Regions from separate parts of the Mesorhizobium sp. Arg314 genome, predicted to be linked through region 2. Evidence: riboswitches for the same ligand, from Rfam matches in the RefSeq annotation. Region 2 holds a riboswitch; each other region holds the start of a gene.
What was found. A riboswitch is a leader RNA that binds a small molecule or an ion and turns the genes downstream of it on or off. The one in region 2 is predicted to bind thiamine pyrophosphate.
Positions count from the first base shown of each region.

Region 1 (11,369 bases), on a different contig from region 2:
GCGTTCTCTTCCTGCGCGGCGATCTTCACATTGGCGTCGGGCTTGTGCTTCTTGAAGTCGAGGAAGGACAGGCTGTCGTTGATGGTGGCATCGGCGCGGCCGGTGAGCAGAAGCTGGATCGACTGGTCGAAGCCGTCGGTGCCGACCAGTTCGGCGCCATTGGTTTCGGCGAGCTTGCCGAAATTCGAGGTCAGCGACTGCGCCGACTTCTTGCCCTTGAGGTCGGCGAAGGTCTTGATGTCGGTGTTGTCGCCGCGCACGATCAGCACGGCCTTCGAGGCGATGTAGGGATCGGAGAAATCATACTTCGCCTTGCGCGCATCGGTGATGCCGACCTCGTTGATGACGGCGTCGTAGCGGTTGGCGTCGAGGCCGGCGATCAGGCCGTCCCACTTGCCTTCGAGGAACTCGACCTTGACGCCGAGCTTGTCGCCGATGGCTTTGGCGATCTCGACATCGAACCCGACCAGGGCGTTGGATTCGTCGTGATAAGTGAAGGGCGCGTAGGTGCCTTCCGTGCCGACCTTGAGTACGCCGGCCTGCTTGATCTGGTCGAGATTGGCACCGGCATGGCCGGCGGTGACCGCCAGAACCTGCAGCGTTCCGGCGACAAGGAGCGATTTAAGCCATTTCATTTTTCTGTGATCCCGTTTTGACCGGTGCCCCGGTTCGATTGTGAGAGCCGGAAACTGACAGATAGAAGGTTGCGAAATAAGGAACCAGATTTCAAAAATCGGCTCTGCCAGAAATCTGATGCTCAAAATCACCCGGTAATCCGCCAGGCGGCTTTCCGGGCCCGATAACAAAATGTTCCCGCTGGCAACATTTGCCCCCTCGGGCGGCGGAACCATCCATGCGCCTGACACGTTGCATGGCTGTTGTAGGGCACGGCGGCGCCTTTTCAACCGCCGCCATCGCAATCACCGCCAAAAGGGAGCCGGCATGATCGAGGACGCGGCAGGACGGACACTGGTCCGCGCGGCAATGAGGGCTCCCTATCTCGAGCGCGACGAGGAGCATGTCCTTGCCCTGCGCTGGAAGGAGGAGAACGACCAGCACGCGCTGCACAGGATCACCGTCGCCCATATGCGCCTGGTCATCTCAATGGCTTCGAAATTCCGCCACTACGGCCTGCCGCTCGGCGACTTGATCCAGGAGGGCCATGTCGGCCTGCTCGAGGCGGCGGCCCGTTTCGAGCCCGCGCGCGAAGTGCGCTTCTCTACCTACGCCACCTGGTGGATCCGCGCCTCGATGCAGGATTATATCCTGCGCAACTGGTCGATCGTGCGCGGCGGCACCAGTTCGGCGCAGAAGGCGCTGTTCTTCAATCTCAGGCGTTTGCGCGCCCGCCTCGCCAACGGCGCCGAGCCCATCTCCAATGCCTCGCTCTACCACGAGGTCTCCGTGGCGCTCGGCGTGCCGGAAGCCGACGTAGCGATGATGGATTCGCGCCTGTCCTCTCCCGACAGCTCGCTCAACGCACCTTTGGCCGACGAGAACGGTGCCGCCGAGCGGATGGATTTCCTGGTCTCCGAAGACCCGCTTCCCGACGAGATCGTCGGCGAAAGGATCGATGTCCAGCGCCGCGCCGTCTGGCTGAGGAGCGCGCTCAGCGCGCTCAACGCCCGCGAGCTCCGGATCATCGAGGAGCGCCGGCTGAGCGATGACGGCGCCACGCTGGAATCGCTTGGCGAGCAGCTCGGCATCTCCAAGGAGCGTGTCCGCCAGATCGAAGCCCGCGCCATGGAAAAACTGAAGCTGGCGCTGGTGAAGCAGAACCCTGAATTTCTCGCGGAAGCCGCCTGATACAGCGCTCGAATTCGATTTTAAGAAATTAGTAAATAAGAAAATATCGCTATCGCGGCAATTTTCCTTCATCCATACTTACGGATTGTGAGGTCTTTAACAGACCATTGCATCGCAATTGGCCTTCTTGAAGCCTCCAGATCATACGGATGGGGGATTTGCCATGCTGCGATGCTGCGTGTTCCTTGCGGCCCTGGTTCTCATGGCCTTTACGACGATGGACGCCCGGGCGGATCGAAGGGTCGCCCTCGTCATCGGCAATTCGGAATACCGCGAAATCCCGGCTCTCAAAAACCCAGACAAGGACGCCGAGGATGTGTCGAAGACATTCCGGCTGGCCGGCTTCGAGGTGTTCACCGGGAAGGATCTGACCAGGCTTCAGTTCGAGGAGCAGTTCCGCAACTATCTCGCGGCAGCAGACGGGGCCGACCTGGCGGTCGTTTATTATTCGGGTCACGGCTTTCAGATCGGCGGTGAGAATTTCCTGATCCCGGTCGATGCGTCGCTGAAAGACCCGGCCGACATGGAAGTTCAGGCGATCAAGGTCGACGACGTTCTGCAGCAGTTGCGCTCGAAATCGAAGATCCAGGTGATCATCCTCGATGCCTGCCGCAACAATCCTTTCCCGCGCAAGGACTATTGGCTGCGCGATCAATTGATCGTCGCCAGCGGCACCGGTCTTGCGCAAGTGACGGGCTCGCAGAATACGCTGATCGCCTTCGCCACCGAGCCCGGCGCCGTCGCCTATGACGGCAGCGGCGGCCTCAGCCCGTTTTCGTCCGCCTTCTCCCGCCGCGCGCTGGCGCCAAACCAGGAGATCCGCTCGGTCATGGCGGCCGTGCGCCGCGATGTGGTCAAGGCGACCAACGGCAAGCAGGTGCCGTGGGAAAACTCCTCGCTGCTTGACGACGTGGTGCTGATGCGCGGTGCGAACACCGAGGCTCGGCAAGTCATCGCCTCGCCCGACGGACAGCGGCAACAGGGGTTGACCGAACGCGGAATCCGCATCGCCACCGCCGCCAAGGCGATCGACGACCGCGACATCAGCGTCCCGGTCGGCGTCGGCCCGGTTCCGCTGAAACTTGGTCTCCCGGCCAGCGATGCCTCGATCATCCTCAAGCTGGCGAACTACCCGGCAACCGGGACGCTGTCGCTGCCGGATCGCGTCCTGTCGCCGCAATCGGACCTGATGGCCGCTGAAGTCAATGATTTGCGCTACGAACCGCAGATCGGCTCGGCGGCTCCCGTCGAAATCGGCTTTCAAATCGGCGGCGGCGGCACGTCCAAGCGAGCGACGATGAAGCTGTCGCCAAGCGTCGATCCCTGCGACCAGGCCGCCGGCGAGCCGCTCGACCTGCAAGGCGTTGTCCCCGGCCGGTTGCCGAATGAGATTGGCGGCGGGGCGGTGGAGGCTTGCGCGGCGGCGGTTGACACCTATCCCGACGTCGCCCGTTTCCGTTACGAGCTAGGGCGGGCATTGCTCGCGGCCGGCAAGGTCGACGAGGCAAGGCAGGCCATTCAAGATGCTGCCGACAAGGGACATGCCCGTGCGATCTTCCAACTCGGCTACATCGCCTCGTCCGGCCTAGGGACGGCCATGGATACGACGAAAGCGAACGGCTTCTATTCCAAGGCGTCCGACAAGGGAGATCCCTACGCGATGGCCGCCTGGGGACGCGCCTTGTTCAATGGCATCGGCGTCCAGCGAGACACCGGCAAGGGGCTTGACCTGCTGCTCCAGGCTGCGGCGATGGGGCATGTCAATGCCATGACCGATCTCGCCCTGATCTTCAAGGAAGGTCGCAATAGCGTGCCCGCCGATCCGGCCAGAGCCCTGGCTTTTCTCAAGGCCGGCATCGAGCGGCAGGACGTCTATTCGATGAGCATTCTCGGTCTTGCCCGGCGCAGCACCCAGACGGTCGCGGTGTGCAAGCCGAAGATCGTCCGAAAAATAGTTACGAAGATAAAGGTAGTCCGCATACCCACGCCAACGGTCGTCGGGACACCGGTCAAGCCGATACAGAACGATACCGGACCGGCGCCTTGGCGCGGCACTGGCGGCGATCATCCCGAGCCCACAGGCGGCAGCGGCAACGCCGGCAGCACCAGCTCTGACACCGGCAGCACCGGCGGTTTCTCCAGCGTCAGCACCGGGTTCTGACGAACAGCAGCAGCAATGGCGTGCGCGGGGTCAACCGGATAGACGGCGTCGACCCGATTTCTGGCGGAGCCGCCTGAATGCGGACGCCGGCCCTATCTATCGGTGACGATCTTGACCTTGTCGCCGGCCGACACCGTCGCGCCGGGCGACATGGCGTTGAGCACCCGGAAAAGATCGAGCTTGCGGTCGACGCCGACCATTTGCGCGGCGAGCGAGCCCATGGTCTGGCCGGCCTGAACGGTGACGACGCGGATATGCAGCGGCTTCAACGCGGCCTTCTCGGCCGGGCTGAGCACACGGAAGGACGCACTGACCGACCGCGCGACCGGGTCCAGCGCGGTGCTTGCTGAGGGCGCGGCCGTCAGCAGCCTGTAGACCTGTCCACCGGCGCGGATCACCGCGATGTCGAACTGCCAGCCTTGCGCGCTGGCATGCGCCATCGCCGCCTCGTTGCCGTTGATCGTGTCCTGGCGCACGCTGGCGTCTTCGAGACCGGCCACCCAGCCGCTGCGGATGTAATCCGTGAGCGACACGGACTTGTTGATAGCCACGCCGTCGAAACGGATGGCGATGTCGCCCGGCCCGGTCGCGGTGACGGCGGCAGCCGTATTGTCGATGACGAAACCGTTCGGCACCGTGAAGGAGACACCTAGATTGGGGTGCATGAAGGTCTGGCCGCGCACATAGCCTTCTTCCGGCGTGTCGCCGTAAAGCAGGCCGTCAATGCCGGCTAGGAAGGGGTCGCGGTCGCGCGTGCCGAAGCCGGGCGGGCCGAAATTGCGCGCGAGGCGCTGCGCCAGCTCGATGCGCTGCGGCGTGTTCGGGTGCGTCGCCAGGAAGTCGAGGCTGGCGTCGGTGGCGCCGCTGACCGAGCGGAAATCGGTATAGGCCGACATCGACTGCAGGAAGCGGCCGGCGGCATAGGGATCATAGCCCGCCTCGCCGATCGACTTGATGCCGATGGCGTCGGCCTGCAGTTCCTGGTTGCGCGAGAATTGCGCGAGCCTCAGCTTGCCACGGATGAGTGCCGCCTTGGCGGTTGGACTGTCGCCGAGCACGTCGGAAACCACCTTGGTCGCCAGGCCTTCCTCGGCCTCGAGCTGCTGCCGCTGCAGCCCATGATTGGCGGTGACGTGGCCCATCTCATGCGCGATGACGGCGGCAAGCTCGGAGGAATCGTTAGCCAGCGCCAGCAGGCCTCGCGTCACGTAGAGATAACCGCCCGGCAGCGCGAAGGCGTTGACGTTGGGCGAATTGAGGATGGTGATGCGATAGGTCTGGGTCGGATTGGCCGACACCACCGTCAGGTTGCCGACGACCTTGGCCACCATGCGCTCGAGCTTGGGGTCGGAATACTCGCCGCCATAGGTGGCCAGGATGCGCGGATGCTGCGCCTTCGCCATTTCGGCGAGCTTGGCGTTGGCGACGACATTGTCGACGGTGATCGGCTTGTCGGAAGGCTGGAAGCCGCTCTCCTGCACATCCGGCGGCGTGAACATCTGGCAGCTCGCCAGCACGGCAACGCTCGCCAGCGCGAAAAATCGTGCCAGCGGCCTCATCCACACCTTCTCAGCGCCGGTCGACAGATCGGCTTCCTTTCGAAATCTTTCGGCAAATCACGTCCCCCCCGGAACCAGCATGGCCGGACCTAGCCACACTCCCCCGGACAAGGCAAGCAAACGCCGGATCGCTCGTTGCCGGTTTGGCCGTAAATTATGTCCGCTTCCGGGCAATATGTTGTGATCCGGCAACGGTGCCGCCTCGATCGCCGATATAGCGCCGGAAGGCGTCCGGTCCAGATCGATCGAAGAAATCATCGGCCGGGCCGGTCGCCGCGATTGTGCCTTCATCGAGGAATGCGACGTCCTGGCCGATGCGACGCGCATCTTCGGGCTGATGCGTGACGAAGAGCACCGTCATTTTGCGCTCGGCGTGGATGCCGGCGACAAGGTCGAGCATGTCGTCGCGCAGCGCCGGGCCGAGCGACGCGAAAGGTTCGTCGAGCAGCAATACCGGCCGGTCGCGCAGCAGCACTCTCGCCAGCGCCACGCGCTGCCGCTCGCCGCCGGAAAGCTCGCGCGGCAGCCGCTTTTCCTTGCCCGCCAGGCCAACCCGCGCCAACGCCTCGACGACCGCCGCCCGATCGGCGTCACCGAGCTTCAGCGACGCCGAGCGGCCGAGCCCGACATTGGCTTCGACCGAAAGATGCGCAAACAGGTTGTTTTCCTGGAACACCATCGACACCGGCCGCGCCGAAGGCGGCGCGTCGCCGAGATCGATGCCGCCGATCAGCACCTTGCCTGTACCAGGCGTTTCGAAGCCAGCTATCAGATTGAGCAGCGTCGACTTGCCGGAGCCGCTCGGTCCCATGATGGCGGTGATCCTGCCGGCGGCGAATTCGGCGTCGAAGCGGAAGGACGCCTCGCCATAGCTGAACGAGACGCCGTCCAACGCAACAGCGAGGCCGTTTTGCGCGGCGGTGCCGTTGATGGTCGTCGTCATGAGCTTCCTTCCCGCCCCAACCAGTCGGCGACGACCACCAGCATCAGGCAGACGAGGCCGAGCAGCAAGGCAAGTCCCGCGGCGTCGGCCGTCCGGTAGCTGCCCATGCGCGCCAGCAGAAGATAGGGCAAGGTCTGCACGGAATCGCTGCCGAACAGCGCGATCACGCCGAGATCGCCAAGCGACAGCGCCATGGCGAAGGCAAAGCCAGTGGCCAAAGGCCGCCTGAGCGACGGCCAGTCGACCAGGCGCAGCCGGGTCCAGCCGGATATGCCGAGCGCCAGGCAAAGCCGCTCGTGACGTTCGCTGGCCGCGTCATAGGCGGGGCGAATGGCCCGGATGGCGAAGGGCATCGCCATCACTGCGTTGACGGCGACGACCATGATCGGCGCGATGGCAAAGACATCGGTGACCCCGCGCAGCGCCAGGAACCAGCCGGCGCCGAGCACGATCGGCGGCACGACCAGCACGAAGCCGGCGCCGGTGTCGGTGGCATGTTCGAGCAGGCCCATGGCGCCGCCTGGCCTGCGCCGCAGGGCCAGCGCGCGCCGCGCCGTGATCAGCGCCAGCGACAACGTCACGCTGAGCAGCGCCGCCAGGAAGGCGAGGCCCGCGCTGGTGAGCGTGGCGCGGCGCACCGCCGCTTCACCCCCCAGCCGGCCGAGATCGGCCTCCAGGCCTGAAAGCACGGTCGCTACCATCGGTCCGGCAACGAACAGCAGGGCAAGTGCGATAAGGCCGGCGTTCAGCATGCTTTCCACCCTGCCCGTCGAAAGGTAGCGGCGCGGCGCCACCGGCAGGTTGGCATCGCCGACCGTGTTGGCGCCAAGCCGCGTGAGCACGATGACCACGATGAAGGTCAGCGCGATCTGCAGCAGCGTCAGCACGACGGCGCGCGCGGGATCGAAGTCGAAGCGCAGCGCCTGGTAGATGGCGACCTCCAGCGTCGTCGCCGCCGGACCGCCGCCCAGCGTCAGCACGATGGTGAAGGACGTGATGCAGAGCATGAAGACCAGCCCCGCAATCCCCGGCAGAGCCGCGCGCAGCACCGGCCATTCGATCAGCCGGAAGGCTGGCCGGGCGCCCATGCCAAGCTGGCTCGCCAGCCGCCAATGGTCGGCGGGAATGGTGCCCAGCGCCTCAAGGAACAGGCGCGTCGCCAAGGGCAGGTTGAAGAAGACATGGGCGACAAGGATGCCGGAGAGGCCGTATATCCCCGGCCACTCCCCGCCGCCAAGCCCGGCGAAGACGCCGGCAAAGTACCCCGCCCCGCCATAGAGCGCCAGGATACCGAGCGCGGCGACGATCGCCGGCAGTGCCAGCGGCACGGTGAACAGTTGCAGGATCAGGCGGCGGCCGGCAAAGGCCGGATGCCTCGAAAGCGCGCGCGCCACCAGCAGCGCCGGCGCGACCGACAGCAGCGTCGACAGCAGCGCCTGCCAAAGCGTGAAGCGGGCGACGCGGAAGAGGTAGCCGTCGAAGGCGGCGACAGCACCGGAGAGATCATGCGCGCCTTCGAGGGCGAGACCGGCGAAAGCGCCGCCGATCAAGACCGCGACGGCCGCGAGCGCAATGACGCCGGCGGTTGTGCGGGGATCGCTGGGATGGGGCGTTGCCATTCCCGCCTAGCCAAACACACTGAATGGCTTGGGTAAGGTGGAAGCATTATCTGCGTCGAGTTCCCGCCCACCCCCCTCTGTCCTGCCGGACATCTCCCCCGCAAGGGGGGAGATTGGCAGCTTCGATCGCCGTGCCACTCTTGCAACGTTGGCGATTGGCGAAAGTGGCCGAGCGCTTGATCTCCCCCCTTGCGGGGGAGATGGCCGGCAGGCCAGAGGGGGGTGTTCAAGCGCCATCCTGAAGCCTACTTGCTCATCACCGCCAGCCACTCATCCACCCACGCCTTGCGGTTGGCCGCGACCTCTTGCGGGCTGAACAGCAAGGTCTTGGTCGGCTTCACCAGTTTGTCGAAGGCCGGGTTGAGCGGCTTGTCGGTCTTGCCGGCCGGGAACATCCAGTTGGTTTCCGGAATGACATCCTGGAATTTCGGCCCTGTCATGAAGGCGATGAACTTTTGCGCCAGCGGGTTCGTAGCGCCCGTCGTGGTGATGCCCGCCACTTCGATCTGCAGGTATTCGCCTTCCTCGAAAGAAGCGGCCTGGTAGCGCTCGGTGTTCTCGGCCACCATGTGGTAGGCCGGCGAGGTGGTATAGGACAGCACCATCGGTGCCTCGCCCTTGGTGAACAGGCCATAGGCCTCGCTCCAGCCCGGCGTCACCGTCAGCACCTTCGGCTTGAGCTTTGCCCAGGCCTCCGGCGTTTTGTCGCCATAGACCGACTTCACCCACAGAAGCAGGCCGAGGCCCGGCGTCGAGGTGCGCGGATCCTGGATCACGATCTTGTCCGTGCCGGCGCCCTCGACCAGGTCCTTCAGGCTCTTGGGCGGGGTTTTCAGCTTCTCGGTATCGTAGACGACGGCGAAATAGCCATAGTCGAAGGGCACGAAAGTGTCGTCTTTCCAGCCGCCGGGCACATTGATGCCGGAGACTTCGCCATGCGGCGCGAACAGGCCGCTCGCCTTGGCATCTGCGGTGAGATTGGTGTCGAGGCCGAGCACGATGTCGGCCTTGGTGCTGGCACCCTCCAGCTTGACGCGGTTGAGCAAGGCTACGCCGTCGGCGACCGAGACGAATTCGAGATCGCAGCCGCACTCGGCCTCAAATTCCTTCTTGACGGCCGGTCCAGGCCCCCAGTCGGCCGTGAAGCTTTCATAGGTGTAGATGGTGAGCTTGTCCTTTGCGGTGGCAGGCGCAACGCCTGCCAGAAGCGAAACAAGACCGGTTGCGAGAATAAGCTTGGACAATATCGCGCGCATCGGCGCCTCCTTCGTTCGAGTGACAAGGAATTGAGGCGTCGGATGGTCCGAAACGTCTAATCCCTCCGCCGGTACAAACCGGATCAGGTTCAGCGGGTTGGCTTTCGCCTCTCAGCCGGATCACGTCCGGCACCCCGTTAGAGCGTTTCGACAGATAGGCCCGGCCGAAGCGGCGCGCAAGCGGAAGTTTGCCGGGCAGCTAAAGCAATTCCAGGAAAAGTGCGCAGCGGTTTTCCGTCCGGAATTGCGCAAGGATAAAGCCTTGGAGCGGCTCTGCAATTCTATCAATCGCTGAGCCGCTCCAACGTTCGGGCGGGACCTTGGACGCGACGTGCGGCGCTGCCCGGCTTCCGTTTCGCACGCCGGGCTGGTAAGGGCCACGGCCATGGGCACATTCACCATCCTGCTTGGCGGCGAACTCATCCGCACGCCCCGGCTCGAACGCCAGATCGAGGGTTCGCGCGTCATCGCCGCGGATGCCGGCATCGGCCATGCCCGCTTGCTTGGCCTGGTGCCGGAGCTCTGGGTCGGCGATTTCGACTCGGTACCGGCGAACCTGCCGAGAGATCTGGCCGACGTGCCGCGCAAGGTCTTTCCGGCCGAGAAGGACATGACCGATGGCGAGCTCGCCATAGCGGAGGCGCTTCAGCGCGGCGCCACCAGTCTCGTGCTTGCCGGCGCCTTCGGCGGCAAGCGCGCCGACCATGCGTTCCTGCATCTGGCGCTGGCCGTGCGCTTGGCTGCTGCCGGCACGCGAGTGCTGCTGACCAGCGGCGCGCAAGAGGGCGTTCCCATCCTGCCTGGCAAGGCCAGCTTCGATTATGATGACGGCACCTTGTTTTCGGTGCTCGGTTTCTCCGAGCTTTCGGGCCTGACGGTCACCGGCGCCAAATGGCCGCTGGACCGCGTCGAGGTGGCGTTCGGCTCCTCGCTCACTATATCAAACGAGGTCAAAGGGCGGCTTGGCGTCGCGCTTGAGCGCGGCCGGGCGTTGCTTCTGGCCCACCCCTATCCCCTTCCTGAAAGCTGACATTTCCAGAAAGTTGACATGGCGCCGCCACTCCTCAATCTCGACGGCATTAAACTGACCTTCGGCGGCGCCCCGCTGCTCGACGGCGCGGCACTCAGCGCATCCGCCGGCGAGAAGATCGCGCTGGTCGGCCGCAACGGCTCGGGCAAGTCGACGCTTCTCAAGATCGCCGCCGGGATGATCGAGCCGCAGGACGGCGAGGTGTTCCGCCAGCCTTCGGCAACGGTCCGCTATCTGCCGCAGATGCCGGATATGGATGGTTTTGCCAGCGTGCGCGCCTATGTCGAGGCGGGCCTCGGCCCGGCCGACGATCCGCATCGCGCCACTTATCTGACGGAACATCTCGGCCTTACCGGCGAGGAGCGGCCGAACGACCTTTCCGGCGGCGAGGCGCGTCGCGCCGCCCTCGCCCGCGTCATGGCGCCGGAGCCCGATATCCTCCTGCTTGACGAGCCGACCAACCATCTCGACCTGTCGGTCATCGAATGGCTGGAAGAAGAACTTGCCCGCACCTCGTCGGCGGTGATCCTGATCTCGCACGACCGCCGCTTTCTCGAGCGCGTTTCGCGCGCCACGGTCTGGCTCGATCGCGGCCAGACCCGCCGGCTGGACAAGGGCTTTGCCCATTTCGAGGAATGGCGCGACCAGGTGCTGGAGGAGGAAGAGCGCGACCAGCACAAGCTCGGACGCCAGATCGTGCGCGAGGAGCACTGGCTGCGCTATGGCGTGACGGCCAGGCGCAAGCGCAACATGCGCCGCCTCGGCGAACTGCAGACGATGCGCCAGCGCTTCCGCAGCCATCGCGGCGCCGAAGGCACCGCCACTATGCTGGCGAGCGACGCCGCCGAATCCGGCAAGCTGGTGATCGAGGCCAAGGGCATCGAAAAGAGCTTCGGCGACCTCACCGTGGTCAAGGGCTTCTCGACCCGTATCCAGCGCGGCGACCGCGTCGGTCTGGTCGGACCGAACGGCGCCGGCAAGACGACGCTTCTGAA
Region 1 covers NZ_JBSKBP010000016.1:23,657-35,025, forward strand. Annotated here, with positions in the region: gene ACWGS9_RS18595 (amino acid ABC transporter substrate-binding protein) at 1-635, opposite strand, end outside; gene ACWGS9_RS18600 (RNA polymerase factor sigma-32) at 943-1,806, shown strand; gene ACWGS9_RS18605 (caspase family protein) at 1,970-3,967, shown strand; gene ACWGS9_RS18610 (M48 family metalloprotease) at 4,060-5,526, opposite strand; gene thiQ (thiamine ABC transporter ATP-binding protein) at 5,681-6,469, opposite strand; gene thiP (thiamine/thiamine pyrophosphate ABC transporter permease) at 6,466-8,088, opposite strand; gene thiB (thiamine ABC transporter substrate binding subunit) at 8,334-9,344, opposite strand; TPP riboswitch at 9,388-9,491, opposite strand; gene ACWGS9_RS18630 (thiamine diphosphokinase) at 9,730-10,374, shown strand; gene ACWGS9_RS18635 (ABC-F family ATP-binding cassette domain-containing protein) at 10,393-11,369, shown strand, end outside.
Region 1: another riboswitch for thiamine pyrophosphate. It lies ahead of thiB (thiamine ABC transporter substrate binding subunit); the one in region 2 lies ahead of thiC (phosphomethylpyrimidine synthase ThiC).

Region 2 (11,369 bases):
GCAAATTTGAACAGAGGCGGTGTGTGAAACACCGGAATTGCAATGTGGAAGTCTGTCGTTGCCGCGATCGCTTTGCTGGCCCTGGGCGGTTCGGCTTTCGCGGCCAGCGCGATCAACAGGGACGCTCAGACGCGGACCCTGGTCGTGACCGAAGGCGGCGCCAAGAGCGAGCTGACGCTCGGTGCGGGCGAGACGGTGGAGTTCTGCTCGAACGGTTGCTTCGTCACCCTGCCCAATGGTGACCTCGAAGCCCTGACCGGTTCCGAGACGGTCGAAATTTCGGGCGGCGCGGCCCGCATCAAGTAACCGTTGCCGCAAGATTGGCGGCGCAAGATTGGCAAAGGCCGGACAGACGTCCGGCCTTTTATCGTTTCCGGTAGCCGACGCTTAACGATGACGCCCGAAAAACCGGTATGATCATGCGTTGCAACCGGGCGTTTTAACGTTCGCTGCGTCATCCCCCGCTATATCCGACCCGAGGACGCCGACACGGGCGTGGGTTGAATTGGCGCGTGATCTTTTCCGAGATCGGAGTTTCGGGATCCTGCGCTCGATCGGGGCAGGACAATGGACGCGAGATCGGACAGGAACGCAATTCCGCTCGCGGTCGATCTCGACGGCACGCTGATTGCCACCGACCTTCTATGGGAAGGCCTGTTCATCCTCCTCAAGAAAAACCCGCTCTATTTCTTTGTCCTGCCGCTTTGGCTGACCGGCGGACCGGCCCGGCTGAAACAGGAAATCGCCAAACGCGCCGACATAGATCCGGCCTCGCTGCCTTACCGCCAGGACTTGCTTGACCGGTTGCGCACCGAGCATCGGGAGGGCCGCAAGATCGTGCTGGCGACGGGAACGCCGCGCAAATTCGCGGAAGCGATCGCGGCGCACCTCGGCATTTTCGATCACGTGCTGGCGACCGACGGCCCGCACAACATGACCTCCGGCAGGAAGTGCGCCGCGCTGGTCGCCGCCTATGGCGATGCGGGCTTCGACTATGCAGGCAACAGCCGCCACGACGTCAAAGTGTTCGACGCCGCGCGCAACGCGCTCGTGGTGGCGCCCGATCGCAGCGCCCGGCGCTGGCAGGCAGCGCATGACGCCGAAGCCATGCCGGCGCCGAAGCCGACGCGGAGGACCTACGTCAAGATGCTGCGTATGCATCAGTGGCTGAAGAACTCGCTGATCGCCGTGCCGATGGTGCTGTCGCACGAATATTTCAACCCGGACATGATCTGGCAGTGCCTGCTGGCGTTCGTCTCCTTCAGCGCCGTAGCGTCCGCCATCTATATCCTCAACGATTTCTTCGACCTCGCGCTCGACCGCAAGCATCCGACGAAGCGCAACCGGCCTTTCGCCAGCGGCGCATTGTCTATCCCGTTCGGCCTCGGCGCGATTTCCGCGTTGCTTGTGATCGGCATCGTCGCCGGCCTGTTCCTTCCGATCGAATTCCTCGGCGTGCTCGCCGGTTATTTGGCCGTCACCACCGGCTATTCGCTGTCGTTCAAGCGCATGCTCTTGGTCGATGTGCTGACGCTGGCGGGCCTCTACACGATCCGCGTGCTGGCCGGTGCTGCCGCCACCGGCGTCGACGTCTCCTTCTGGCTGCTTGCCTTCTCGATCTTCTTCTTCCTGTCGCTGGCGCTGGTGAAACGCTTCGTCGAATTGCGCACCACCGCCATTCCGCCGGGCGAGCGCATCGCCGGGCGCGGCTATCGCACCGAGGACCAGGAAATCGTTGCCCAGGCCGGCATGGCGTCGGCCTTCTCCTCGGGGCTGGTTCTGGCGCTCTATATGGACAGCCCGGCGGTGCGCGAGCTTTATCCGCATCCGTGGCTGATATGGCCGCTGGCGCCGATCGTGCTTTATCTCACGATGCGCGTCTGGATCCTCGCCCGGCGCGACGAGATGCATGACGACCCGGTCGTCTTCATAATCCGCGACTGGCGCAGCCAGATCGTCGTCGCCATCGGCGCGGTCTTTCTCGTCGCCGGAGGCTGGTGATGGACACCAAGCGCTTCGGCAGCTTCGGACTGGCGACGCCGCCGGCACGCAAGGCGATTTCGGCGGACGAGGCGATCGCGCTTTTGAAAAACGGCACGGCCAGGCCGGGATCGCTGCTCGGCTACGGCAATGGCCGCTCCTATGGCGACAGCTGCCAGAACGATGCCGGCATGGTGGTCGACATGCGGCCGCTCAACCGCATTCGTTCCTTCAACGCGGAGACCGGTCTGCTCGAAGCGGATGCCGGCGCGCTGCTTTGCGACATCATCGCTTATGCCGCGCCCCATGGCTTCTTTCCGGCCGTGGTTCCAGGCACGCAGTTCGTGACGCTGGGTGGCGCGATCGCCAACGACGTCCACGGCAAGAACCACCATCGGCGCGGTACCTTCGGCTGCCATGTCGAGGCCCTTACGCTGCTTCGGTCCGACGGCCGAACCTATCGCTGTTCGGAGACCGACAATGTTCGCCTGTTCAGGGCAACGATCGGCGGCATGGGGCTGAGCGGGCTGATCCTTTCAGCATCGATCAAGCTGATGCGCGTGCCGTCGCTCGACATCATGGAAAGGGCGACGCGGTTTCGCGACCTCGGCGAATTCTTCGATCTTGCCGAGGCGGCCGACCAGGCCAATGAATATGCCGTCGCCTGGATCGATCAGCTTGCCGGCGGCCACGGACGCGGGCGTGGCCTTTTGTTCACCGGCAATCATGCCGAGCACGGCTCGCACGCCGCCGCGCGCGCCGGCAGCCGGCTTTCGGTGCCGGCGCAGCCGCCATTCAATATCCTCAACCGGCCTTTTCTCGCTGTCTTCAACGCCGCCTACCGCTGGAAAAAGGGCAAGTCTCCGGCCCCGCGCCAGGCGGGCTATCAGGGCTTCTTCTTTCCGCTCGACGGTGTCCGCGACTGGAACCGGCTTTACGGGCCGCGTGGGCTTTTCCAGCACCAGAGCGTGGTGCCGGAGGCCAATGCCCGCTACACCGTGCCGGCGCTGCTCGATGCGGCACGGCAAGCGGGCCAGGGGTCGTTCCTGACGGTGCTCAAGCGTTTCGGCGATGTCGGCTCGCCGGCGCTGCTGTCGTTCCCGCGGCCCGGCTACACGCTGACGCTCGATTTCTCCAACAGGGGAGAAAGGACGTTGCGGCTGCTCGCCGAGCTTGACCGTATCACCGTCGAGGCGGGCGGCGCAGTGAACCCCTACAAGGACGCCCGGATGGGCCCTGAGACATTCGCCGCGTCATTCCCGCAATGGCAGCGGCTGGAGGCGCTTCGCGACCCGGCTTTCATGTCGAGCTTCTGGGCGCGGACGGCAAAAAGACTGGATGCGGGAAGAGGAGTTGCGGAAGCCGCGGAATAGATAAAATTTGAATAAATCATGGTAAATGAAGTTTTAAGCCATAGCTTACTCGAAACGTTATTATGGCTTCACGAAAAATTTGCAGATTTATAATAGGACTTCTCAAGGGCGGGTGGCAACAATGAAATACATAATCTTCATTCTCTTCACTGTGATGACCAATGCCGCGGCGCAGCTGATGCTGAAGCAGGGCATGATGTCGATGGGCTCGATCTCCTTCGAAGGCGCCAATCCGCTCGTCAAACTCTTGCAGATCGTGTTCAGCCCCTGGGTGTTCCTGGGCCTGTGCACCTTCGTCATCTCGATGGCTTCGCATCTTTATGTGCTGTCCAAGGTCGAGCTCAGCTTCGCCTATCCGTTCCTCAGCCTCGCTTATGTCGCCGTGGCGATCTTTGCCTATTTCGTCTTCCGCGAGGACCTCAATGGCTGGCGCATCGCCGGCATCGCCTGCATCTGCGTCGGCACTGTGCTGATTGCGCAGAGTGGCCGAGAAATGGGTGGACGCGGGCATGAGGACCAGACCGCATCCATCACTCCTGACAAGATCGGCATAAGCGAGATCGTTCGATGAGACATGTGATTTTCGGCGGCGACGGTTTCGTCGGCCGTCACCTTGCGTCCGGGCTCGTGGCGGACGGCGAGAACGTCGTCGTCGCCGACATCGTCAAGAGCGACCTGCCGCATTACCGCTCGGTGCGGTTCATCACATGCGACGTCACCGATCCGGCCTCGGTTGCCGCAGTCGGCCTCAGGGCCGACGACATGGTCTACAACCTCTCGGCCAAGATGCTGTCGCCGATCCAGGTGCGCGCCAAGCGGCATGATTTCTTCTTCCCGGTGAATTTCCACGGCACCGAGCACATCATCCAGGCAATGGACAAGGCCGGCGCCTCGAGGCTCGTCCACTACACGACCGACATGATCTACGGCCACACGGTGGTGCTGCCGATGACCGAGGATCATCCGGTCTCGCCGCTCGGCGAGTACGGGCTGTCGAAGCTCAAGACCGAGGAGCTCGCCGCCGAATGGCGCAAGCGCGGCATGTCGATCTCGCTGTTCAGGCCGCGTCTGATCATCGGACCCGGCCGGCTAGGCATCCTGGAAAAACTGTTCAAGCTGATCGACTGGAATTTTCCGGTGCCGATGATAGGTTCGGGCAGGAATCCCTATCAGTTCATCTCGGTGTTCGACTGTGCGGAAGCCGCCCGTGCGGCCTGGAAAGCCGGTGTGCCGAACGAGGCCTATAATCTCGGCTCGCTCAATCCGCCGCCGGTGCGGCGACTGCTGGGCGACCTGATCCGCCATGCCGGCTCGAAGTCGATCCTGCTGCCGACGCCCGGCTGGGCGGTCAAGCGCACGCTCGACCTGCTCGACCAGTTGAACATGCCGATCATGGATCCGGAACAGTATCTGATCGCCGACGAGGAATGCGTGCTCGACGTGTCCAAGGCCGAGCGTCAGCTCGGCTGGGTGCCGCAATATCGCGACGAGGACATGCTGATCGCCGCCTACAGCGAATACCGTGCCAAGAAGGACGGCCACGCCGTCGCCACCGAACACGTGCCTGCCGAATAGAGGCGACGAAGGGGAGATTTCGAGATGACCGTCATGGCCAAGCCGGAACACACGGGCGTGCGCACGGTGGTCGAAGCGCCTGCGCTTTCGCCCGCAGCAATAGCCAAGCCCGACCTGATCAGCGTCGAGCAGGCCAAGGCGATGGACGTCGCCCGCATCACCGACCTGTTCAAGGCGCATCTCAACCCGGGCCAGTTGCATTTCATGAAGCTGGTCGGCTTCCACAAGGTCAAGATCGAGCGCGCCGAGGGCATGTTCTATGTCGACCAGAACGGCCGCAAGATCCTCGACTTCTTCGGCGGCTTCGGCTCGCTGGCCTTCGGCCATAACCATCCGCGCATCCTTGAAGCCCGGAAAAAATTCCAGGAGGAAAAGCGCCAGGAGATCGCCATCGCCTTCATGTCGCAATATGCGGCCGCACTGGCGCACAACATCGCCAAATGCTCGCCGGGCGATCTCGACATGGTGTTCTTGGGTTCGTCCGGCTCGGAGGCCATGGAGGCGGCGGTGAAGCTTGCCGAGCGCGCGGCGGGTCCGAAGCGGCCGAAGGTCGCCTATGCCGAGAATTCCTTCCACGGCAAGACCAAGGGCGTGCTGGCGATCACCGACGGCCAGCTCTACCGTGCCGATTTCAAGGTCGCCGACAATGTCGTGCGCGTTCCCTTCGCCGATATCGACGCCGTCGAGCGCTTGTTCAAAAGTGATCCCGAGATCGGCGTCATTGTGCTCGAAACCATCCAGGGCGGCGGCGGCATCATCCAGGCGCCGACTGAATACTGGCAGAAGCTGCGCGCGCTCTGCGACCGGCATGGCGTGCTGTGGGTCGCAGACGAGGTGCAGTGCGGCTATGGCCGCTCGGGCCGCTTCTATGCCTTCGAGCATTACGGCGTGGTGCCGGATGTGACGGCGCTGGCGAAATCGCTGGGCGCCGGCAAGGCGGCGGTCGGCGCCATGATCGCCAGGCGCGACGTCTACATGAAGGCCTATGGCACACCAAGGACGGCGATGATCCACGCCATGGCGACCTTCGGCGGCATGGGCGAGGCCTGCGTCACCGCGATCGAGGGGCTGAACGTGCTCTATGACGAAGGGCTGATCGACAACGCCGCCTCCACCGGCGAGTACCTGTTGCAGCGTCTGCAGGCGCTGAAGGAGAAATTCCCGAAGATCATCAAGGATGTGCGCGGCAAGGGCTTCATGATCGGGCTCGAGTTCCACGATTTCTCACAGACATTGCCGATGGTGCTGCGTCCAGTGGTGAGTGTGCTCGACGACAAGCTGAAGGGCTCGCTGTCGGGCTTTGTCGGCTCGCTGCTGCTGCGCGACTATGACGTGCTCGTCGCCTTCACCGAATACAACCGCAACGTCATCCGGCTCGAGCCGCCGCTGATTTGCCAGCGCGAACATGTTGACCGCTTCGTCGATGCCTTCGACAGTCTTTTGTCGCGCGGCATCGTGGCGATCGTGAAGGATTTCGTGAAAAGCCAGGTTCGCTGACGATGCTGACCAGGCCGTCCGCTCCGACCAATCCGCTGGAACGGTTGACCGGCGCCGGTCTGGCGTGGGGCGAGGGGGCCTATGGGCGGTGGGCGGCATCGATCGGGGCGATTGCCTTCTCGGTCTATATCCTGCTCACCGCGGTGACTGCCTGGTTCATGCCCGACGCCAACTGGGACATGTTGCCCTATCTGGCGATCGCCGAGGAAGGCACCTTTCCCGATCAGCAGGCGCTGCATGACTATGCCTACAGCACGGTCAGGGAGGGCGTGTCGGCGAGCGATTACAAGACGCTGACCGACGATGGCGGCGGATTCCGCAGCCACATGGCCGAGAACGCCGCCGACTTCCATTCGCTGCTCGGCATGTACCGGATCAAGTTCCTGTACGCCGAAATCCTGTCCAGCCTCAGCCATGTCGTCTCGCCGGTCGATGCAATGCGGCTGGTGCAGGTGTTCTCGGTGCTTTTGTTCGGCGCCATCACGCTCGCCTGGCTGCGCGCGGAAGGCGCACTCGCGCTGGCGCCGGTCGTTGGCGCGGTCCTGATCATGGCCGATTTCGGTGACGCGGCGCGTGCCTCGACGCCCGATCTATTGTGCTCGGCGCTGTTCCTCGGCGGGCTCCTTGCCTATGTGCGCAAGCGCGAGGCGGCGACGGCGGTCCTGCTTTTCCTCGCTTTCATGGCCAGGCCCGACAACATCGTCTTCCTCGCCATCTTCGCCGTGCTGCTCGTCGCTTACCGCGAGAGGGCGTGGGGCGCGCTGGCCGGCTTCGCGGTATCCTTCATCGCCTATTTCGCCATTTCGCACTGGGCGCAGCATCCGGGCTGGTGGCCGCATCTGTGGTTTTCCAGCATCGAGCAGCACTACAACATGGACGGTTTCGAACCACCGTTCTCGGTGGTCGCCTATCTCAAGGCCTTCGCCGCTTCGGTGGTCCGCGCGATCAGCGTCAACAGCTGGGTTGGCGTGTCGGTATCGGCGCTGGCCGGATGGTATGGGCTCGAGCGTGCCGGCTTCCGGCTCGACCGCCGGGCGGGCATCCTGCTTGCGGCGCTTGTGCTTGGCGTGCTGGCAAAGTTCACGGTCTTCCCGATCCACGACACCCGCATCTACTTCCCCAATCTTCTGCCGCCCTTCCTGCTGCTGGCCGCGCCACTGATGGCGCTTTGGGCAGCAAGCCAGGGCGGGCGCCGCGCGGCGCTGCAGGTCATTCCCGGAGACAAGTCATGAACTCGCTTTCCAGCTTCGCGCGCGTCTTGCTCTCGCTCGGCCTTCCGGCAGGCCTGCTCGATCGCGGGCCGGCGTTGCACGGCACGAAGTTCCTGGCCAAGGCGGCGCTCAAGGCGCGTTTCGGCGGACGGCCGTTCCAGATGGTCAATGTCGGCGCCTGCGACGGCGCGCTGTTCGACGACGTGACGCCCTGGCTGCACCGCATTCCGGGCGCGCGCGCCATGCTGGTCGAGCCGATCCCCTACAACCAGAAGCGGTTGCGCGCCAATTACCCAGATACCAGCCGCTTCGTCATAGAACCGGTGGCGGTGACCAAAAGCAAGGGAACCATCACCGTCCACACCTTCGATGCTGCGGCGCTCGAGTCGGGCACGCTGCCGATTGAGTTCATCGGCTGCTCGTCGGTGACCGACACCAATTTGATGTCGGGCAAGAATGCGTGGGGCGAGGCGGACGCCAATTTCAACAGTTTCGCGCCGCATCTGAAGGACATCGAGGTGCCTTCGGAGACTTTGCAGACGCTGCTCGACCGCAACGGCATCGCTCATATCGACGCTTTCCTGGTCGACTGCGAAGGCGCCGACTGGATGGTGTTCGATCAGCTCGACCTGCAGCGCTACCGTCCCGGCATGATCAAGGTCGAAGTCGGCGCGCTGCCGGCCGCCGAGATCGGCCAGGTCGTGGTCAAGCTGAAGACCGCCGGCTACCAGGTCGGCTTCCAGGCCGAGGACGTCTGGGCGTTCGCCTGAGTTTCGTGGGCTGCCTTCTGTTCACGACGGCAATGAGCCGCAATTGCCGGCCGAATGCGCTTGACAAGATGGCGCCGGCCCGTTCAACCTGAGGCATTCACCAGGGGAGTCCCGGCAAGGGGCTGAGATACTGCTGGCTTTTGCGGCGCAGTGACCCGTTGAACCTGATCCAGTTCATACTGGCGTAGGGACGGTGCAAGCGCTTGGCGGGAGCTTATGCCCGAGGACCTGTCTCAAGCGGCAGGTCGAAGCGTCTTTTCATCCTTCCGGCACAGAACTGGGTCTCCAATGCAACGAGCAAAGGAGCCTCAAATGAATGCCTTGACCCCCACCGTGTCGACCGGACCGCTGCCGGCGTCGCGCAAGATCCACAAATCCGGCGTCCTCCATTCACAGATCAGGGTGCCCATGCGGGAGATCGCGGTCCACCCGACTGCCGGCGAGCCGCCGGTGACGGTCTACGATCCCTCAGGCCCCTATACCGACCCCGCGATTGAAACGGACATCGAAAAGGGTCTTGCCCGCCTTCGGCAGGACTGGATCGCCGCTCGCGGCGATGTCGTGCCCTATGATGGCCGCCATGTCAGGCCGGAGGACAACGGATTTGCGACAGGAGAGCGCCTGACTCGGGAATTTTCCGTCCGCAACCGCCCGCTGAGAGCAAAGACAGGCAAGGCGGTAACGCAGCTTGCCTATGCGCGCGCCGGAATCATAACGCCCGAGATGGAATTCGTGGCCATCCGCGAAAACCTTGGCCGCGAGATCGTGCTCGGCAGGCTGCAACAGGATGGCGAGGCGTTCGGCGCATCGATCCCGGATTTCGTCACACCGGAGTTCGTGCGCGACGAGGTGGCGCGCGGCCGCGCGATCATTCCTGCCAACATCAACCATCCCGAAAGCGAGCCGATGATCATCGGCCGCAACTTCCTGGTGAAGATCAACGCCAATATCGGCAATTCCGCCGTCACTTCCTCGATGGCCGAAGAGGTCGAAAAGATGGTCTGGGCCATTCGCTGGGGTGCCGACACGGTCATGGACCTGTCGACGGGCCGCAACATCCACAACATTCGCGAATGGATCGTGCGCAACTCGCCGGTGCCGATCGGCACGGTGCCGCTCTACCAGGCGCTGGAGAAAGTGGATGGCGTCGCCGAGGATCTGAGCTGGGAGGTCTATCGCGACACGCTGATCGAGCAGGCTGAGCAGGGGGTCGACTATTTCACCATCCACGCCGGTGTGCGGCTGCACTACATCCCACTGACGGTCGGACGGGTTACCGGCATCGTCAGCAGGGGCGGCTCGATCATGGCGAAATGGTGCCTGCACCATCATCGCGAAAGCTTCCTCTATGAGCATTTCGAGGAGATCTGCGACATCGCCAGAGCCTATGACGTCTCCTTCTCGCTCGGCGACGGCCTTCGTCCCGGCTCGATCGCCGACGCCAATGACCGAGCCCAGTTCGCCGAGTTGGAAACGCTTGGCGAATTGACGAAGATCGCCTGGGCCAAGGACTGCCAGGTGATGGTCGAGGGCCCTGGCCATGTTCCCATGCACAAGATCAAGCAGAATATGGACAAGCAGCTCGCCGTCTGTGGCGAAGCGCCATTCTACACGCTGGGGCCGCTGACCACGGACATAGCGCCGGGCTATGACCACATCACCTCAGGAATCGGCGCCGCCATGATCGGCTGGTTCGGCACGGCGATGCTGTGCTATGTGACGCCGAAGGAACATCTCGGCCTGCCGGACCGCAACGACGTCAAGACCGGCGTGATCACCTACAAGATAGCCGCGCACGCCGCGGATCTCGCCAAGGGGCATCCGGCGGCGAAGATCCGCGACGACGCGCTTTCGCGGGCGCGGTTCGAGTTCCGCTGGGAAGACCAGTTCAACCTGTCGCTCGATCCCGAGACGGCGCGCTCGTTCCACGACGAGACCTTGCCCAAGGAAGCGCACAAGCTGGCGCATTTCTGCTCGATGTGCGGGCCGAAATTCTGCTCCATGCGCATCTCCCACGACATTCGCGCCGAAGCCCAGAAGGAGGGGATGGCGGCCATGGCGGAGAAATATCGCGCAGGCGGCGATCTCTATATGCCCGTCGAAACGCCCGGGGCGGAAAAACAGGCTTTGGCGCAGAAAGATCAGGAGACGCGCTGAGCCATGCGCCGCGTCCTTGTCAAAGGCGCCGGTGTGGCAGGCCTCACCGTCGCCCATGAATTAGCTGTGCGGGGTGCGTCCGTCACGGTTGCTGAAGTTCGGAGCCAGATAGGCGGCAATGCCTCCTGGCTCGCCGGCGGCATGCTCGCCCCTTGGTGCGAACGCGAAAGCGCCGAGGAGGCCGTTACTACCCTGGGCAAGAATGCGGCCGACTGGTGGGAAAGGACACTGCCCGGTCACGTGAGAAGGGCCGGCACTCTCGTCGTCGCCCATGCGCGCGACGCCTTCGAGCTTGCCCGCTTTGCGACTCGCACGCGCAATCATGAGTCCGCCGACGAAAAGGCGATTGCCGGCCTCGAACCCGACCTTGCCGGTCGCTTTCGCCAGGGCCTGTTCTTTGCCGGCGAAGCCCATCTCGATCCCCGTCGGGTTCTCGAAGCCCTCGCCGGTAAACTGCGCGCGATGGGGGTCGTCTTCCTTTTCGAGGCGGGCGAGCTTGCCCTTTCCGGCTTCGATCAGGTGATCGACTGCACGGGCATCGCGCGAGCCGACGACGACTTGCGCGGCATGCGCGGCGAAATGCTGATCCTCCGCACGCAGGAGGTCTCGCTCGCCCGGCCCGTGCGTCTCCTCCATCCACGTCATCCGATCTACATCGTGCCGCGGGCCGATCATCACTTCATGGTCGGCGCGACCATGATCGAAAGCGACCACGACGGACCGATCACCGCCCGTTCGCTGATGGAACTCCTCAATGCGGCCTACGCGGTCCATCCGGCGTTCGGTGAGGCCGAAATCGTCGAGAC
Region 2 covers NZ_JBSKBP010000009.1:185,624-196,992, reverse strand. Annotated here, with positions in the region: gene ACWGS9_RS12645 (hypothetical protein) at 43-306, shown strand; gene ACWGS9_RS12640 (UbiA family prenyltransferase) at 568-2,001, shown strand; gene ACWGS9_RS12635 (FAD-binding oxidoreductase) at 2,001-3,353, shown strand; gene ACWGS9_RS12630 (EamA family transporter) at 3,475-3,924, shown strand; gene ACWGS9_RS12625 (NAD-dependent epimerase/dehydratase family protein) at 3,921-4,928, shown strand; gene ACWGS9_RS12620 (aspartate aminotransferase family protein) at 4,953-6,425, shown strand; gene ACWGS9_RS12615 (hypothetical protein) at 6,428-7,657, shown strand; gene ACWGS9_RS12610 (FkbM family methyltransferase) at 7,654-8,406, shown strand; TPP riboswitch at 8,499-8,615, shown strand; gene thiC (phosphomethylpyrimidine synthase ThiC) at 8,719-10,563, shown strand; gene thiO (glycine oxidase ThiO) at 10,567-11,369, shown strand, end outside.

Region 3 (8,498 bases), on a different contig from region 2:
CACCCATACAGAGGTACTTCATCTCGAGATATTCCTCCAAGCCGTGTCGCGAGCCTTCGCGACCAATCCCTGATTGCTTCATGCCACCAAAGGGAGCGGCCTCGGATGACATCCGGCCGGTGTTGATGCCAATCATGCCATATTCGAGCGCCTCGGCCACATGCCAGACGCGCTTGAGATTGGAGGCATAGAAATAGGCGGCGAGCCCGTAGATCGTATCATTGGCTTCGCGCACGACCTGTTCGGGATCCTCAAAACGGATGATCGGCGCGAGCGGCCCAAAAGTCTCTTCCTGCGCGAGCAACATTTCACTGGTGATGTCCGTCAGAACCGTCGGCTCGAAAAAGGTGCCGCTGTGACCTACCCTCCTTCCGCCGCAGCAGATCGCCCCGCCTTTCTGGATCGCATCGGCAATATGAGCCTCGATCTTGACGAGCGCCCGTGCGTCGATCAACGGTCCGATGGCGATACCCGCTTCGAAGCCATCGCCAACCGAGAGCGAGCGAACCCGCGCCGTAAATTTCTTGGCGAATTCGTCGTGCACGCCGGATTGCACATAGAGCCGGTTGGCGGAAACGCAGGTCTGCCCGGCATTTCGAAACTTTGCCTGGATCGCACCGTCGACGGCAGCATCGACATCGGCATCGTCGAAGACGATGAACGGCGCGTTCCCGCCGAGTTCGAGGCTGACTTTCTTGACCTGATCCGAGCACTGGCGCATCAGCAGCCGCCCGACTTCGGTCGAGCCCGTGAAACTGATCTTGCGCACTTTTGGATTGGCGCAGAGCTCACGCCCGACCACTGCACCTTCCGAGGCATAGATCAAATTCACGACGCCATCTGGAAAACCTGCCTGCGCCGCCAGCGCGCACATCGCGCCGGCGACGAGGGGAGTTTGCTCAGCCGGTTTCAAGACGATCGCGCAGCCGGCTGCGAGCGCCGGTGAAATCTTGCGGGCCACCATCGAAGCAGGAAAGTTCCAGGGCGTGATAGTGCCAACGACGCCGATAGGCTGCTTGATGACCAGCATGCGCCGATCCGTCGAAGGAGCGGAAATCGTCTCGCCGTAGATGCGATTGGCTTCTTCCGCGTACCATTGCAAGTAAGCGGCGGCATGTGAGACTTCCGATATTGCCTCGGGCAGCGGCTTACCCATTTCGGCGGTCAGGATTGCAGCCAGGTCATCGGTGTGATCAAGGATCAGCTGGTGCCAGCGCCACAATGTGTCGCTACGATCCCGGGCCGTCAGAGCTGCCCATTTGGCTTGCGCAACATGGGCCCTGTCGATCGCAGCTTTGGTTTGCTCGACGTCCATATCGGGAAGCTCAGCGAGCAATTCGCCGGTCGAGGGATTGAACACCTGGAACAGGCTTGGACCCCCTTGGTCGCCGCAGGATGCCAGGCGATCGAGTGCGGCGAATAGGTCCGGTTGTTTGAGATGGCGAAGCAGCGAATTGTTTATGCCCGGCACAGAAAAGCTCCTTGGGTAAGGCGACGTCTTGTTTTAGGAACATCGCGAAAAGCAGCGTAGCTGCAGCGTGACACTCGGCATTTATCCCAGCGTCACCAATTTTGTCGAACCTGGGCGACAATAGATCCCTGGCCGGCAGCCGATTGTCGAAACAGGACTCACCTGCCGCCTCAAGAGTTGACAGCCTTCCCCTAATTCGTCCAACCTAGGAACCTCACCAGGGGAGTCCCGGCAAGGGGCTGAGATACTGCTGATAGCGCGCAGTGACCCGTTGAACCTGATCCAGTTCATACTGGCGTAGGGACGGTGCGAGGTTTCGCGGGTCGGCAATCCGGCTTCGGCATTCGGGGAATCCCCGCATCCTGCGCGAAGCGTCACTTCCTTCTCATCGCGTGAACTGGGTCTCCGTTGCACTCGAGCAAGGAGGCTCACTCATGAATGCCCCAACCCCGACCGTCACCGTCGGCGAATTGCCCTCTTCGAAGAAAGTCCACAAGCCTGGCCAGCTTCACCCGCAACTGCGGGTGCCGATGCGCGAGATCTCGGTCCACCCGAGCGCCGGCGAGCCGCCTGTCACGGTCTACGATTCGTCAGGTCCCTATACTGACGCCGCGGTGGAAACCGCGATTGAGCGTGGCTTGCCGAGGTTGCGCGAGACATGGATCGAGGCACGCGGCGACGTCGAACGCTACGAGGGCCGCATTGTCAGGCCCGAAGACAATGGCTTCGTCTCCGCCGAGCGCCTGACGCCAGAATTCCCGCTGCGCAACCGGCCATTGCGTGCCACCGGAGGCCGCGCCGTCACCCAGCTCGCCTATGCGCGCGCCGGCATCATCACGCAGGAAATGGAGTTCGTCGCCATCCGCGAAAACCTCGGCCGCGAGCAGTTGCGTTCAGCTCTTCTCCGGGACGGTGAGAGCTTCGGCGCCGCGATCCCGGATTTCGTCACCCCGGAATTCGTGCGCGACGAGGTGGCGCGCGGCCGGGCCGTCATTCCCTCCAACATCAACCATCCCGAGAGCGAGCCGATGATCATCGGCCGCAATTTCCTGGTCAAGATCAACGCCAATATCGGCAACTCCGCCGTCACCTCGTCGATGGCCGAAGAGGTCGAGAAGATGGTGTGGGCGATCCGCTGGGGCGCCGATACCGTGATGGACCTATCCACCGGGCGCAACATCCACAACATCCGCGACTGGATCGTGCGCAACGCGCCGGTGCCGATCGGCACGGTGCCGATCTATCAGGCGCTGGAGAAGGTCGGCGGCATCGCCGAGGATCTGACCTGGGAGGTCTATCGCGATACGCTGATCGAACAGGCCGAGCAGGGCGTGGACTATTTCACGATCCATGCCGGCGTGCGCCTGCCCTACATCCCGCTCACCGTCGACCGCGTCACCGGCATCGTCTCGCGCGGCGGCTCGATCATGGCCAAGTGGTGCCTGCATCACCACAAGGAGAGCTTCCTCTACGAGCATTTCGAGGAGATCTGCGACATGGCCAGAGCCTATGACGTGACGTTCTCGCTCGGCGACGGCCTTCGCCCCGGCTCGATCGCCGATGCCAACGACGCTGCCCAGTTCGCCGAGCTCGAAACCTTGGGGGAACTCACCAAGATCGCCTGGGCCAAGGACTGCCAGGTGATGATCGAGGGCCCCGGCCATGTGCCGATGCACAAGATCAAGGAAAATATGGACAAGCAGCTTGCGGTCTGTGGCGAGGCACCGTTCTACACGCTGGGGCCGCTCACCACCGACATCGCGCCGGGCTACGACCACATCACATCAGGCATCGGCGCGGCGATGATCGGCTGGTTCGGAACGGCAATGCTCTGCTACGTCACGCCGAAGGAGCATCTCGGGCTGCCGGACCGCGACGACGTCAAGACCGGCGTCATTACCTACAAGATCGCCGCTCACGCCGCCGATCTGGCCAAGGGCCACCCGGCCGCCAAGATCAGGGACGACGCGCTGTCGCGGGCGCGCTTCGAATTCAGGTGGGAAGACCAGTTCAACCTCTCGCTCGATCCGGAGACGGCGCGCGCCTTCCACGACGAAACCCTGCCGAAGGAGGCGCACAAGGTGGCGCATTTCTGTTCCATGTGCGGCCCCAAATTCTGCTCCATGCGGATTTCGCACGACATCCGTGTCGAAGCCCAGAAGGAAGGGCTCGCGGCGATGGCGGCGAAGTACCGTGAAGGCGGCGACCTCTACATGCCCGTCGACAGCGTCGCGGGGAGCACAAGCACATGAAGGTGCTCATTCGCGGCGCAGGCGTTGCCGGGCTGACGCTCGCCCACGAGCTGGCGACACGCGGCGCCGATGTGACCGTAGTCGAGAAGCGCTCCGAGATTGCCGGCAATGCCTCTTGGCAGGCCGGCGGGATGCTCGCGCCCTGGTGTGAGCGCGAGAGCGCCGAAGAGGAGGTGCTGACCCTCGGGCGCGGGGCGGCCGACTGGTGGGACGCGGCCTTGCCCCACCATGTCTCGCGCAATGGCACATTGGTGCTGGCGCCTGCCCGCGACGTTGGCGAACTGGACCGGTTCGTCCGTCGCACATCCGGCTTCAGGCAGCTCGGCGCCGATGAGATCGCGGCACTTGAACCCGCTCTCGCCAGTAGGTTCGGACGCGGGCTGATCTTCGAGGGGGAAGCGCATCTCGACCCGCGCAAGGCTCTGCTTGGACTTCGAGACAACTTGCTCGGCATGGGGGTGCCGCTCGAGTTCGGCCGCAGCATCGTATCCGCAATCTCGGATATCGAGGTGGATTGCACCGGCGTCGGCGACAAACGACCGGAACTGCGCGGCGTGCGCGGCGAGATGCTCATGTTGCGAACCGGCGACATCTCGCTTGTCCGGCCCGTGCGCCTGCTTCATCCGCGCATCCCGGTATATGTCGTGCCGCGCGGGGAGAACCTGTTCATGGTTGGCGCTACGATGATCGAGTGCGATGCCGAAGGTCCGATCACCGCGCGTTCGACCATGGAGTTGCTAAGCGCCGCCTATGCGCTGCATCCGGCCTTCGGCGAAGCCGAGCTGGTCGAAGCCGGCGTCGGCGTACGTCCCGCCTTCGCCGACAACCTGCCCCGGGTCGAGCGTCACCAGGGATACGTTCGCATCAACGGCCTCTACCGCCACGGCTTCCTGCTCGCGCCGGCCATGGCGCGACAGGCAGCCGACATCATCCTGGGAAATCCTGCAGCGAAGGAGTTCGCCCTTGAAGCTCATCGTTAACGGTCAGAACCACGACGTTGCGGCCGAGACGCTTGCCACGCTTCTCACCGAACTTGATTTTGAAGGTGGCTGGCTTGCCACCGCGCTGAACGGCGAGGTCGTGCCAGCCCAGGAACGCTACCACTTCCGGCTCAGCGATGGCGACCGCATCGAAATCCTCTCACCGATGCAGGGAGGGTGATTGCAATGCTCGAGCTCTACGGACAAGAACTCTCATCCCGCCTTCTGCTCGGCACAGCACTCTATCCCTCGCCTGCCATCATGGCCGAGGCGGTGAAGGCGTCGGGCACCGAGATCGTCACCGTGTCGCTCCGCCGCGAAGGCTCCGGCGGCAAAACCGGCGGCCAGTTCTGGTCGCTGGTCCAGTCTCTGGGCGTTCGCATCCTGCCCAATACCGGCGGATGCCATTCGGTGAACGAAGCGGTCACCACGGCACGGATGGCGCGCGAGGTCTTTGGCACGAAGTGGATCAAGCTCGAGGTGATCGGCAACCAAGATACGCTGCAGCCAGACGTATTCGGGCTGGTCGAAGCCGCGAGGATCCTTGCGGCGGAAGGCTTCGAGATCTTCCCCTACACGACCGACGACCTTATCGTTGCCGAGCGCCTGCTTGATGCCGGCTGCAAGCTGCTGATGCCCTGGTGCGCGCCGATCGGCTCCGCGCGCGGGCCGCAAAATCCCGATGCGCTGCGAAGCCTGCATTGCCATTTCCCCGGCATACCGCTGATTGTCGACGCCGGCATCGGCCGCCCGTCGCATGCTGCGACCGTGATGGAGCTCGGTTACGACGCTGTGCTTCTCAACACGGCGATAGCCAAGGCAGCCGATCCCGTCGCCATGGCCGCGGCCTTCGGCAAGGCGGTGGAGGCGGGCCGCGAGGCCTATTGCGCTGGCCTGCTGGAGCCACGCGACATGGCCGTTCCCTCCACCCCCGTCATCGGCATGGCTGCATTCTCATGAAACTCGATCCATTCTACCTCATCGTCGATTCCGTCGAGTGGATCGAACGACTGGTGCCGCTTGGCGTCAAGCTGGTGCAACTGCGCATCAAGGATCAGGACGAAGCTTCACTGCGCCGAGAGGTCCGTGCCTCGAAGGCGGTGTGCAGCCGCCATGGTTGCCAGCTCATCATAAACGATTACTGGCGCCTCGCGATCGAGGAGGATTGCGATTTCGTCCATCTCGGCCAGGAAGATCTTGCCGAAGCCGATGTGAAGGCGATCCGCAAGGCCGGCATGAAACTCGGCCTCAGCACCCACGACGACGCCGAACTGGAAATCGCGCTTCAGGCCGAGCCGGACTATGTCGCCCTTGGCCCGATTTACCCGACCATCCTCAAGGCCATGAAATGGGCCCCGCAAGGACTGGACCGCATCGCCGTCTGGAAGCGGCGCGTCGGAGACCTTCCACTGGTCGCCATCGGCGGGCTTACGGTCGAGCGCATTGCCGGTGTCTTCGCGCAGGGCGCGCAATGCGCCGCGGTCGTGACCGATATCACCCGCAGCGCGCATCCCGAGGCGCGCGCACTGGAATGGCTGGCGGCGACAGCCCAATGGAGATGACGCCGCACGTGCTCATCGTCGCCGGCTCGGATTCGAGTGGCGGCGCGGGAATAGCCCGCGACATCGAGACCGTTTCCGCATTTGGACTGCGCAGTTGCCTTGCCGTGACGGCCGTTACTGTGCAGACGCACGCGGTTGTCGAGCATGTCGAGCAGATGCCGCCGGATCTTGTCGTGGCGCAGATGCTGGCCGCCCTCGCCGCCAACAGTGTGAAGGCCATCAAGATCGGAATGCTTGGCACCAACGGCGCGATCGCAAAAGCCGCGATGGTCATGCGGGATCACCCCGACATTCCGGTGGTGCTCGACCCGGTTCTCGCCTCCTCGTCCGGCGGGGCGCTGATCATGGAAGATCCTGTCGCCGCGCTGCGTGGTCATCTCATGCCGCTTTGCCGGATTGTCACGCCGAACTTGCCCGAATTGGCCGTGCTGACCGGATCGGCGATCGCAGTCGACCAGGCATGCGCTTGCCGCCAGGGTGAGGAGCTGTCGAGATCCGTCTCGACCGCCGTCCTCGTCAAGGGCGGTCATGCGCGCGGCAGGGAGGCAGTCGACCTGCTGTTGCAGCCGGACCGACTTCCGCTTCGCTTGATGGCGCCGCGCCTGCCTGGCGAGATGCGGGGGACGGGCTGTATGCTCTCCAGCGCCATTGCCGCGTCTCTTGCGCTCGGGGGGTCGCTGGAAGAAAGCGTGCGCGCTGCCAAGCACTTTGTTTTCAACGCCCTCGCTGGACCGAAACGACGTCGACGCGGCAATCCCATCGGCTTGCTCGACAGTTTTCCTCTTCCGGATGAGCAATAATCGGCGTGGGTTTACCCGCCGGCCGTCCGTGAGAGCGAATTTTTAGCTTCTCCTTGTTGAGTTCGGCGGTGACGAGGCGGCGGAGTTCGGGATCCTCGAACCAGCGCAAGGTGAACAGAGTGCGATCGATGCGGCCATTTCGCGTAGCGCGGCCGCTAGGCTGTTCTGCTACCGGTAGGCTAGCCTCGTCGCCGTTGTGATAGGCGAAGGTGATGTCGATCGAGCCGTCGTCGAGCAATTCTGCGGAGCCGTCGCCGGTGACTTCGTCCATCTCATGAAGCCTGGCCCATGTGAAGAGGGCCCGTAACCGAGATCGAGGCCGACTTGCAGGGCGCCAAAGGCCATCTCACCGTGATTGTCGGCCCCATGGTGATCGTGGCGGGTCCGCCGAGGTCGAGATAGCCGCGATCCTACAGGCAGCTTCGATGATCCGCCAGCGGCCGATCAGTTGACAGCCGGCAGGTGCGATCATGTCGGCATCGCCAGCAGCTTCGGCAACCGCACCAGGGTGCAGGCGGAGGCAGCGAAGGTGACGCCCCATCCGACGCGGCCCCGGCCGCGGAACTTGGTTTGGCGCTGACCGGCGACCGTCTTGATCCATCCGCACGCCTCTTCAAGGCGCTTGCGAATACGCTGACTGACAGCATAGCCGCTATGCCGCGTGGTGCGCCCGTCGATGACCGCGCAAGCCATCGGCCAGCGCGCCTGGATCTTCGTTCTGCGCTGCCGCCTCGGGCGCGCACACCACATAGGCGACAAGGTGCTTGTCGCCGGCCCGGTCCTGGCGCGCCACCACCGCCTCGCGCACAGTGATGACGGTCCGATCGGAAAGAAGCCGCGTCGCGCCCGAGGGAAATCATGGATTTCCTAGAGTGCCGCCTTTGCTAGGGGACATCGCCGGTTCCGTTCTTCCAGCGGAAGTTCCGGTCCGTGTTGAGCAGCTTGTTTTTGGGCCAAGCGTCGCGATCTCACATCGTCTCCCAGCCCGCGGCGCTCGATGAGCGTAGCGGGAACTATCGATCCTCTCTATGGGCCGATTTACGCGTATCTTCGGTCGTCTGACCAATCAGGCGGCCTTCCGACGCCTCAGCGTCTTCTCGACGGCGTCCTTGACCGGCTTGCAGACGTCAGTCACCGCACTTTTAGTGAGCTCCTGGAATTCCTTGGCTTGCTCGAGGCCGATTTCGACGCGCTTGCGGAGGAAGGCAGTCTGCAACTCTAAAACTTCTGACGGTGAGTTCGCACCGACCAGGGCCTCGAGGTGCGAGAAGACGGCTTCGGCATTGGCGCGCAGCGCGGCGATCGTCTTCAGCGACAGCTCGTTGGCGACCGACTTCGCGGTTTCGGCGGTTGACTCGAGCGCCTTATGAGCGTCTTCAGCACCGGGTTGTAACCTGGCAAGAGCTTCTTTCGACTGCTGGACGCTCTTTTCG
Region 3 covers NZ_JBSKBP010000090.1:956-9,453, reverse strand. Annotated here, with positions in the region: gene ACWGS9_RS33290 (NAD-dependent succinate-semialdehyde dehydrogenase) at 1-1,402, opposite strand, end outside; TPP riboswitch at 1,681-1,793, shown strand; gene thiC (phosphomethylpyrimidine synthase ThiC) at 1,906-3,723, shown strand; gene ACWGS9_RS33280 (FAD-dependent oxidoreductase) at 3,720-4,703, shown strand; gene thiS (sulfur carrier protein ThiS) at 4,687-4,884, shown strand; gene ACWGS9_RS33270 (thiazole synthase) at 4,890-5,663, shown strand; gene ACWGS9_RS33265 (thiamine phosphate synthase) at 5,660-6,265, shown strand; gene ACWGS9_RS33260 (hydroxymethylpyrimidine/phosphomethylpyrimidine kinase) at 6,256-7,065, shown strand; gene ACWGS9_RS33255 (Tn3 family transposase) at 6,980-7,336, opposite strand; partial or broken gene ACWGS9_RS33250 (IS5/IS1182 family transposase) at 7,534-7,749, opposite strand; gene ACWGS9_RS33245 (phasin) at 8,132-8,498, opposite strand, start outside.
Region 3: another riboswitch for thiamine pyrophosphate. It lies ahead of thiC (phosphomethylpyrimidine synthase ThiC); the one in region 2 lies ahead of thiC (phosphomethylpyrimidine synthase ThiC).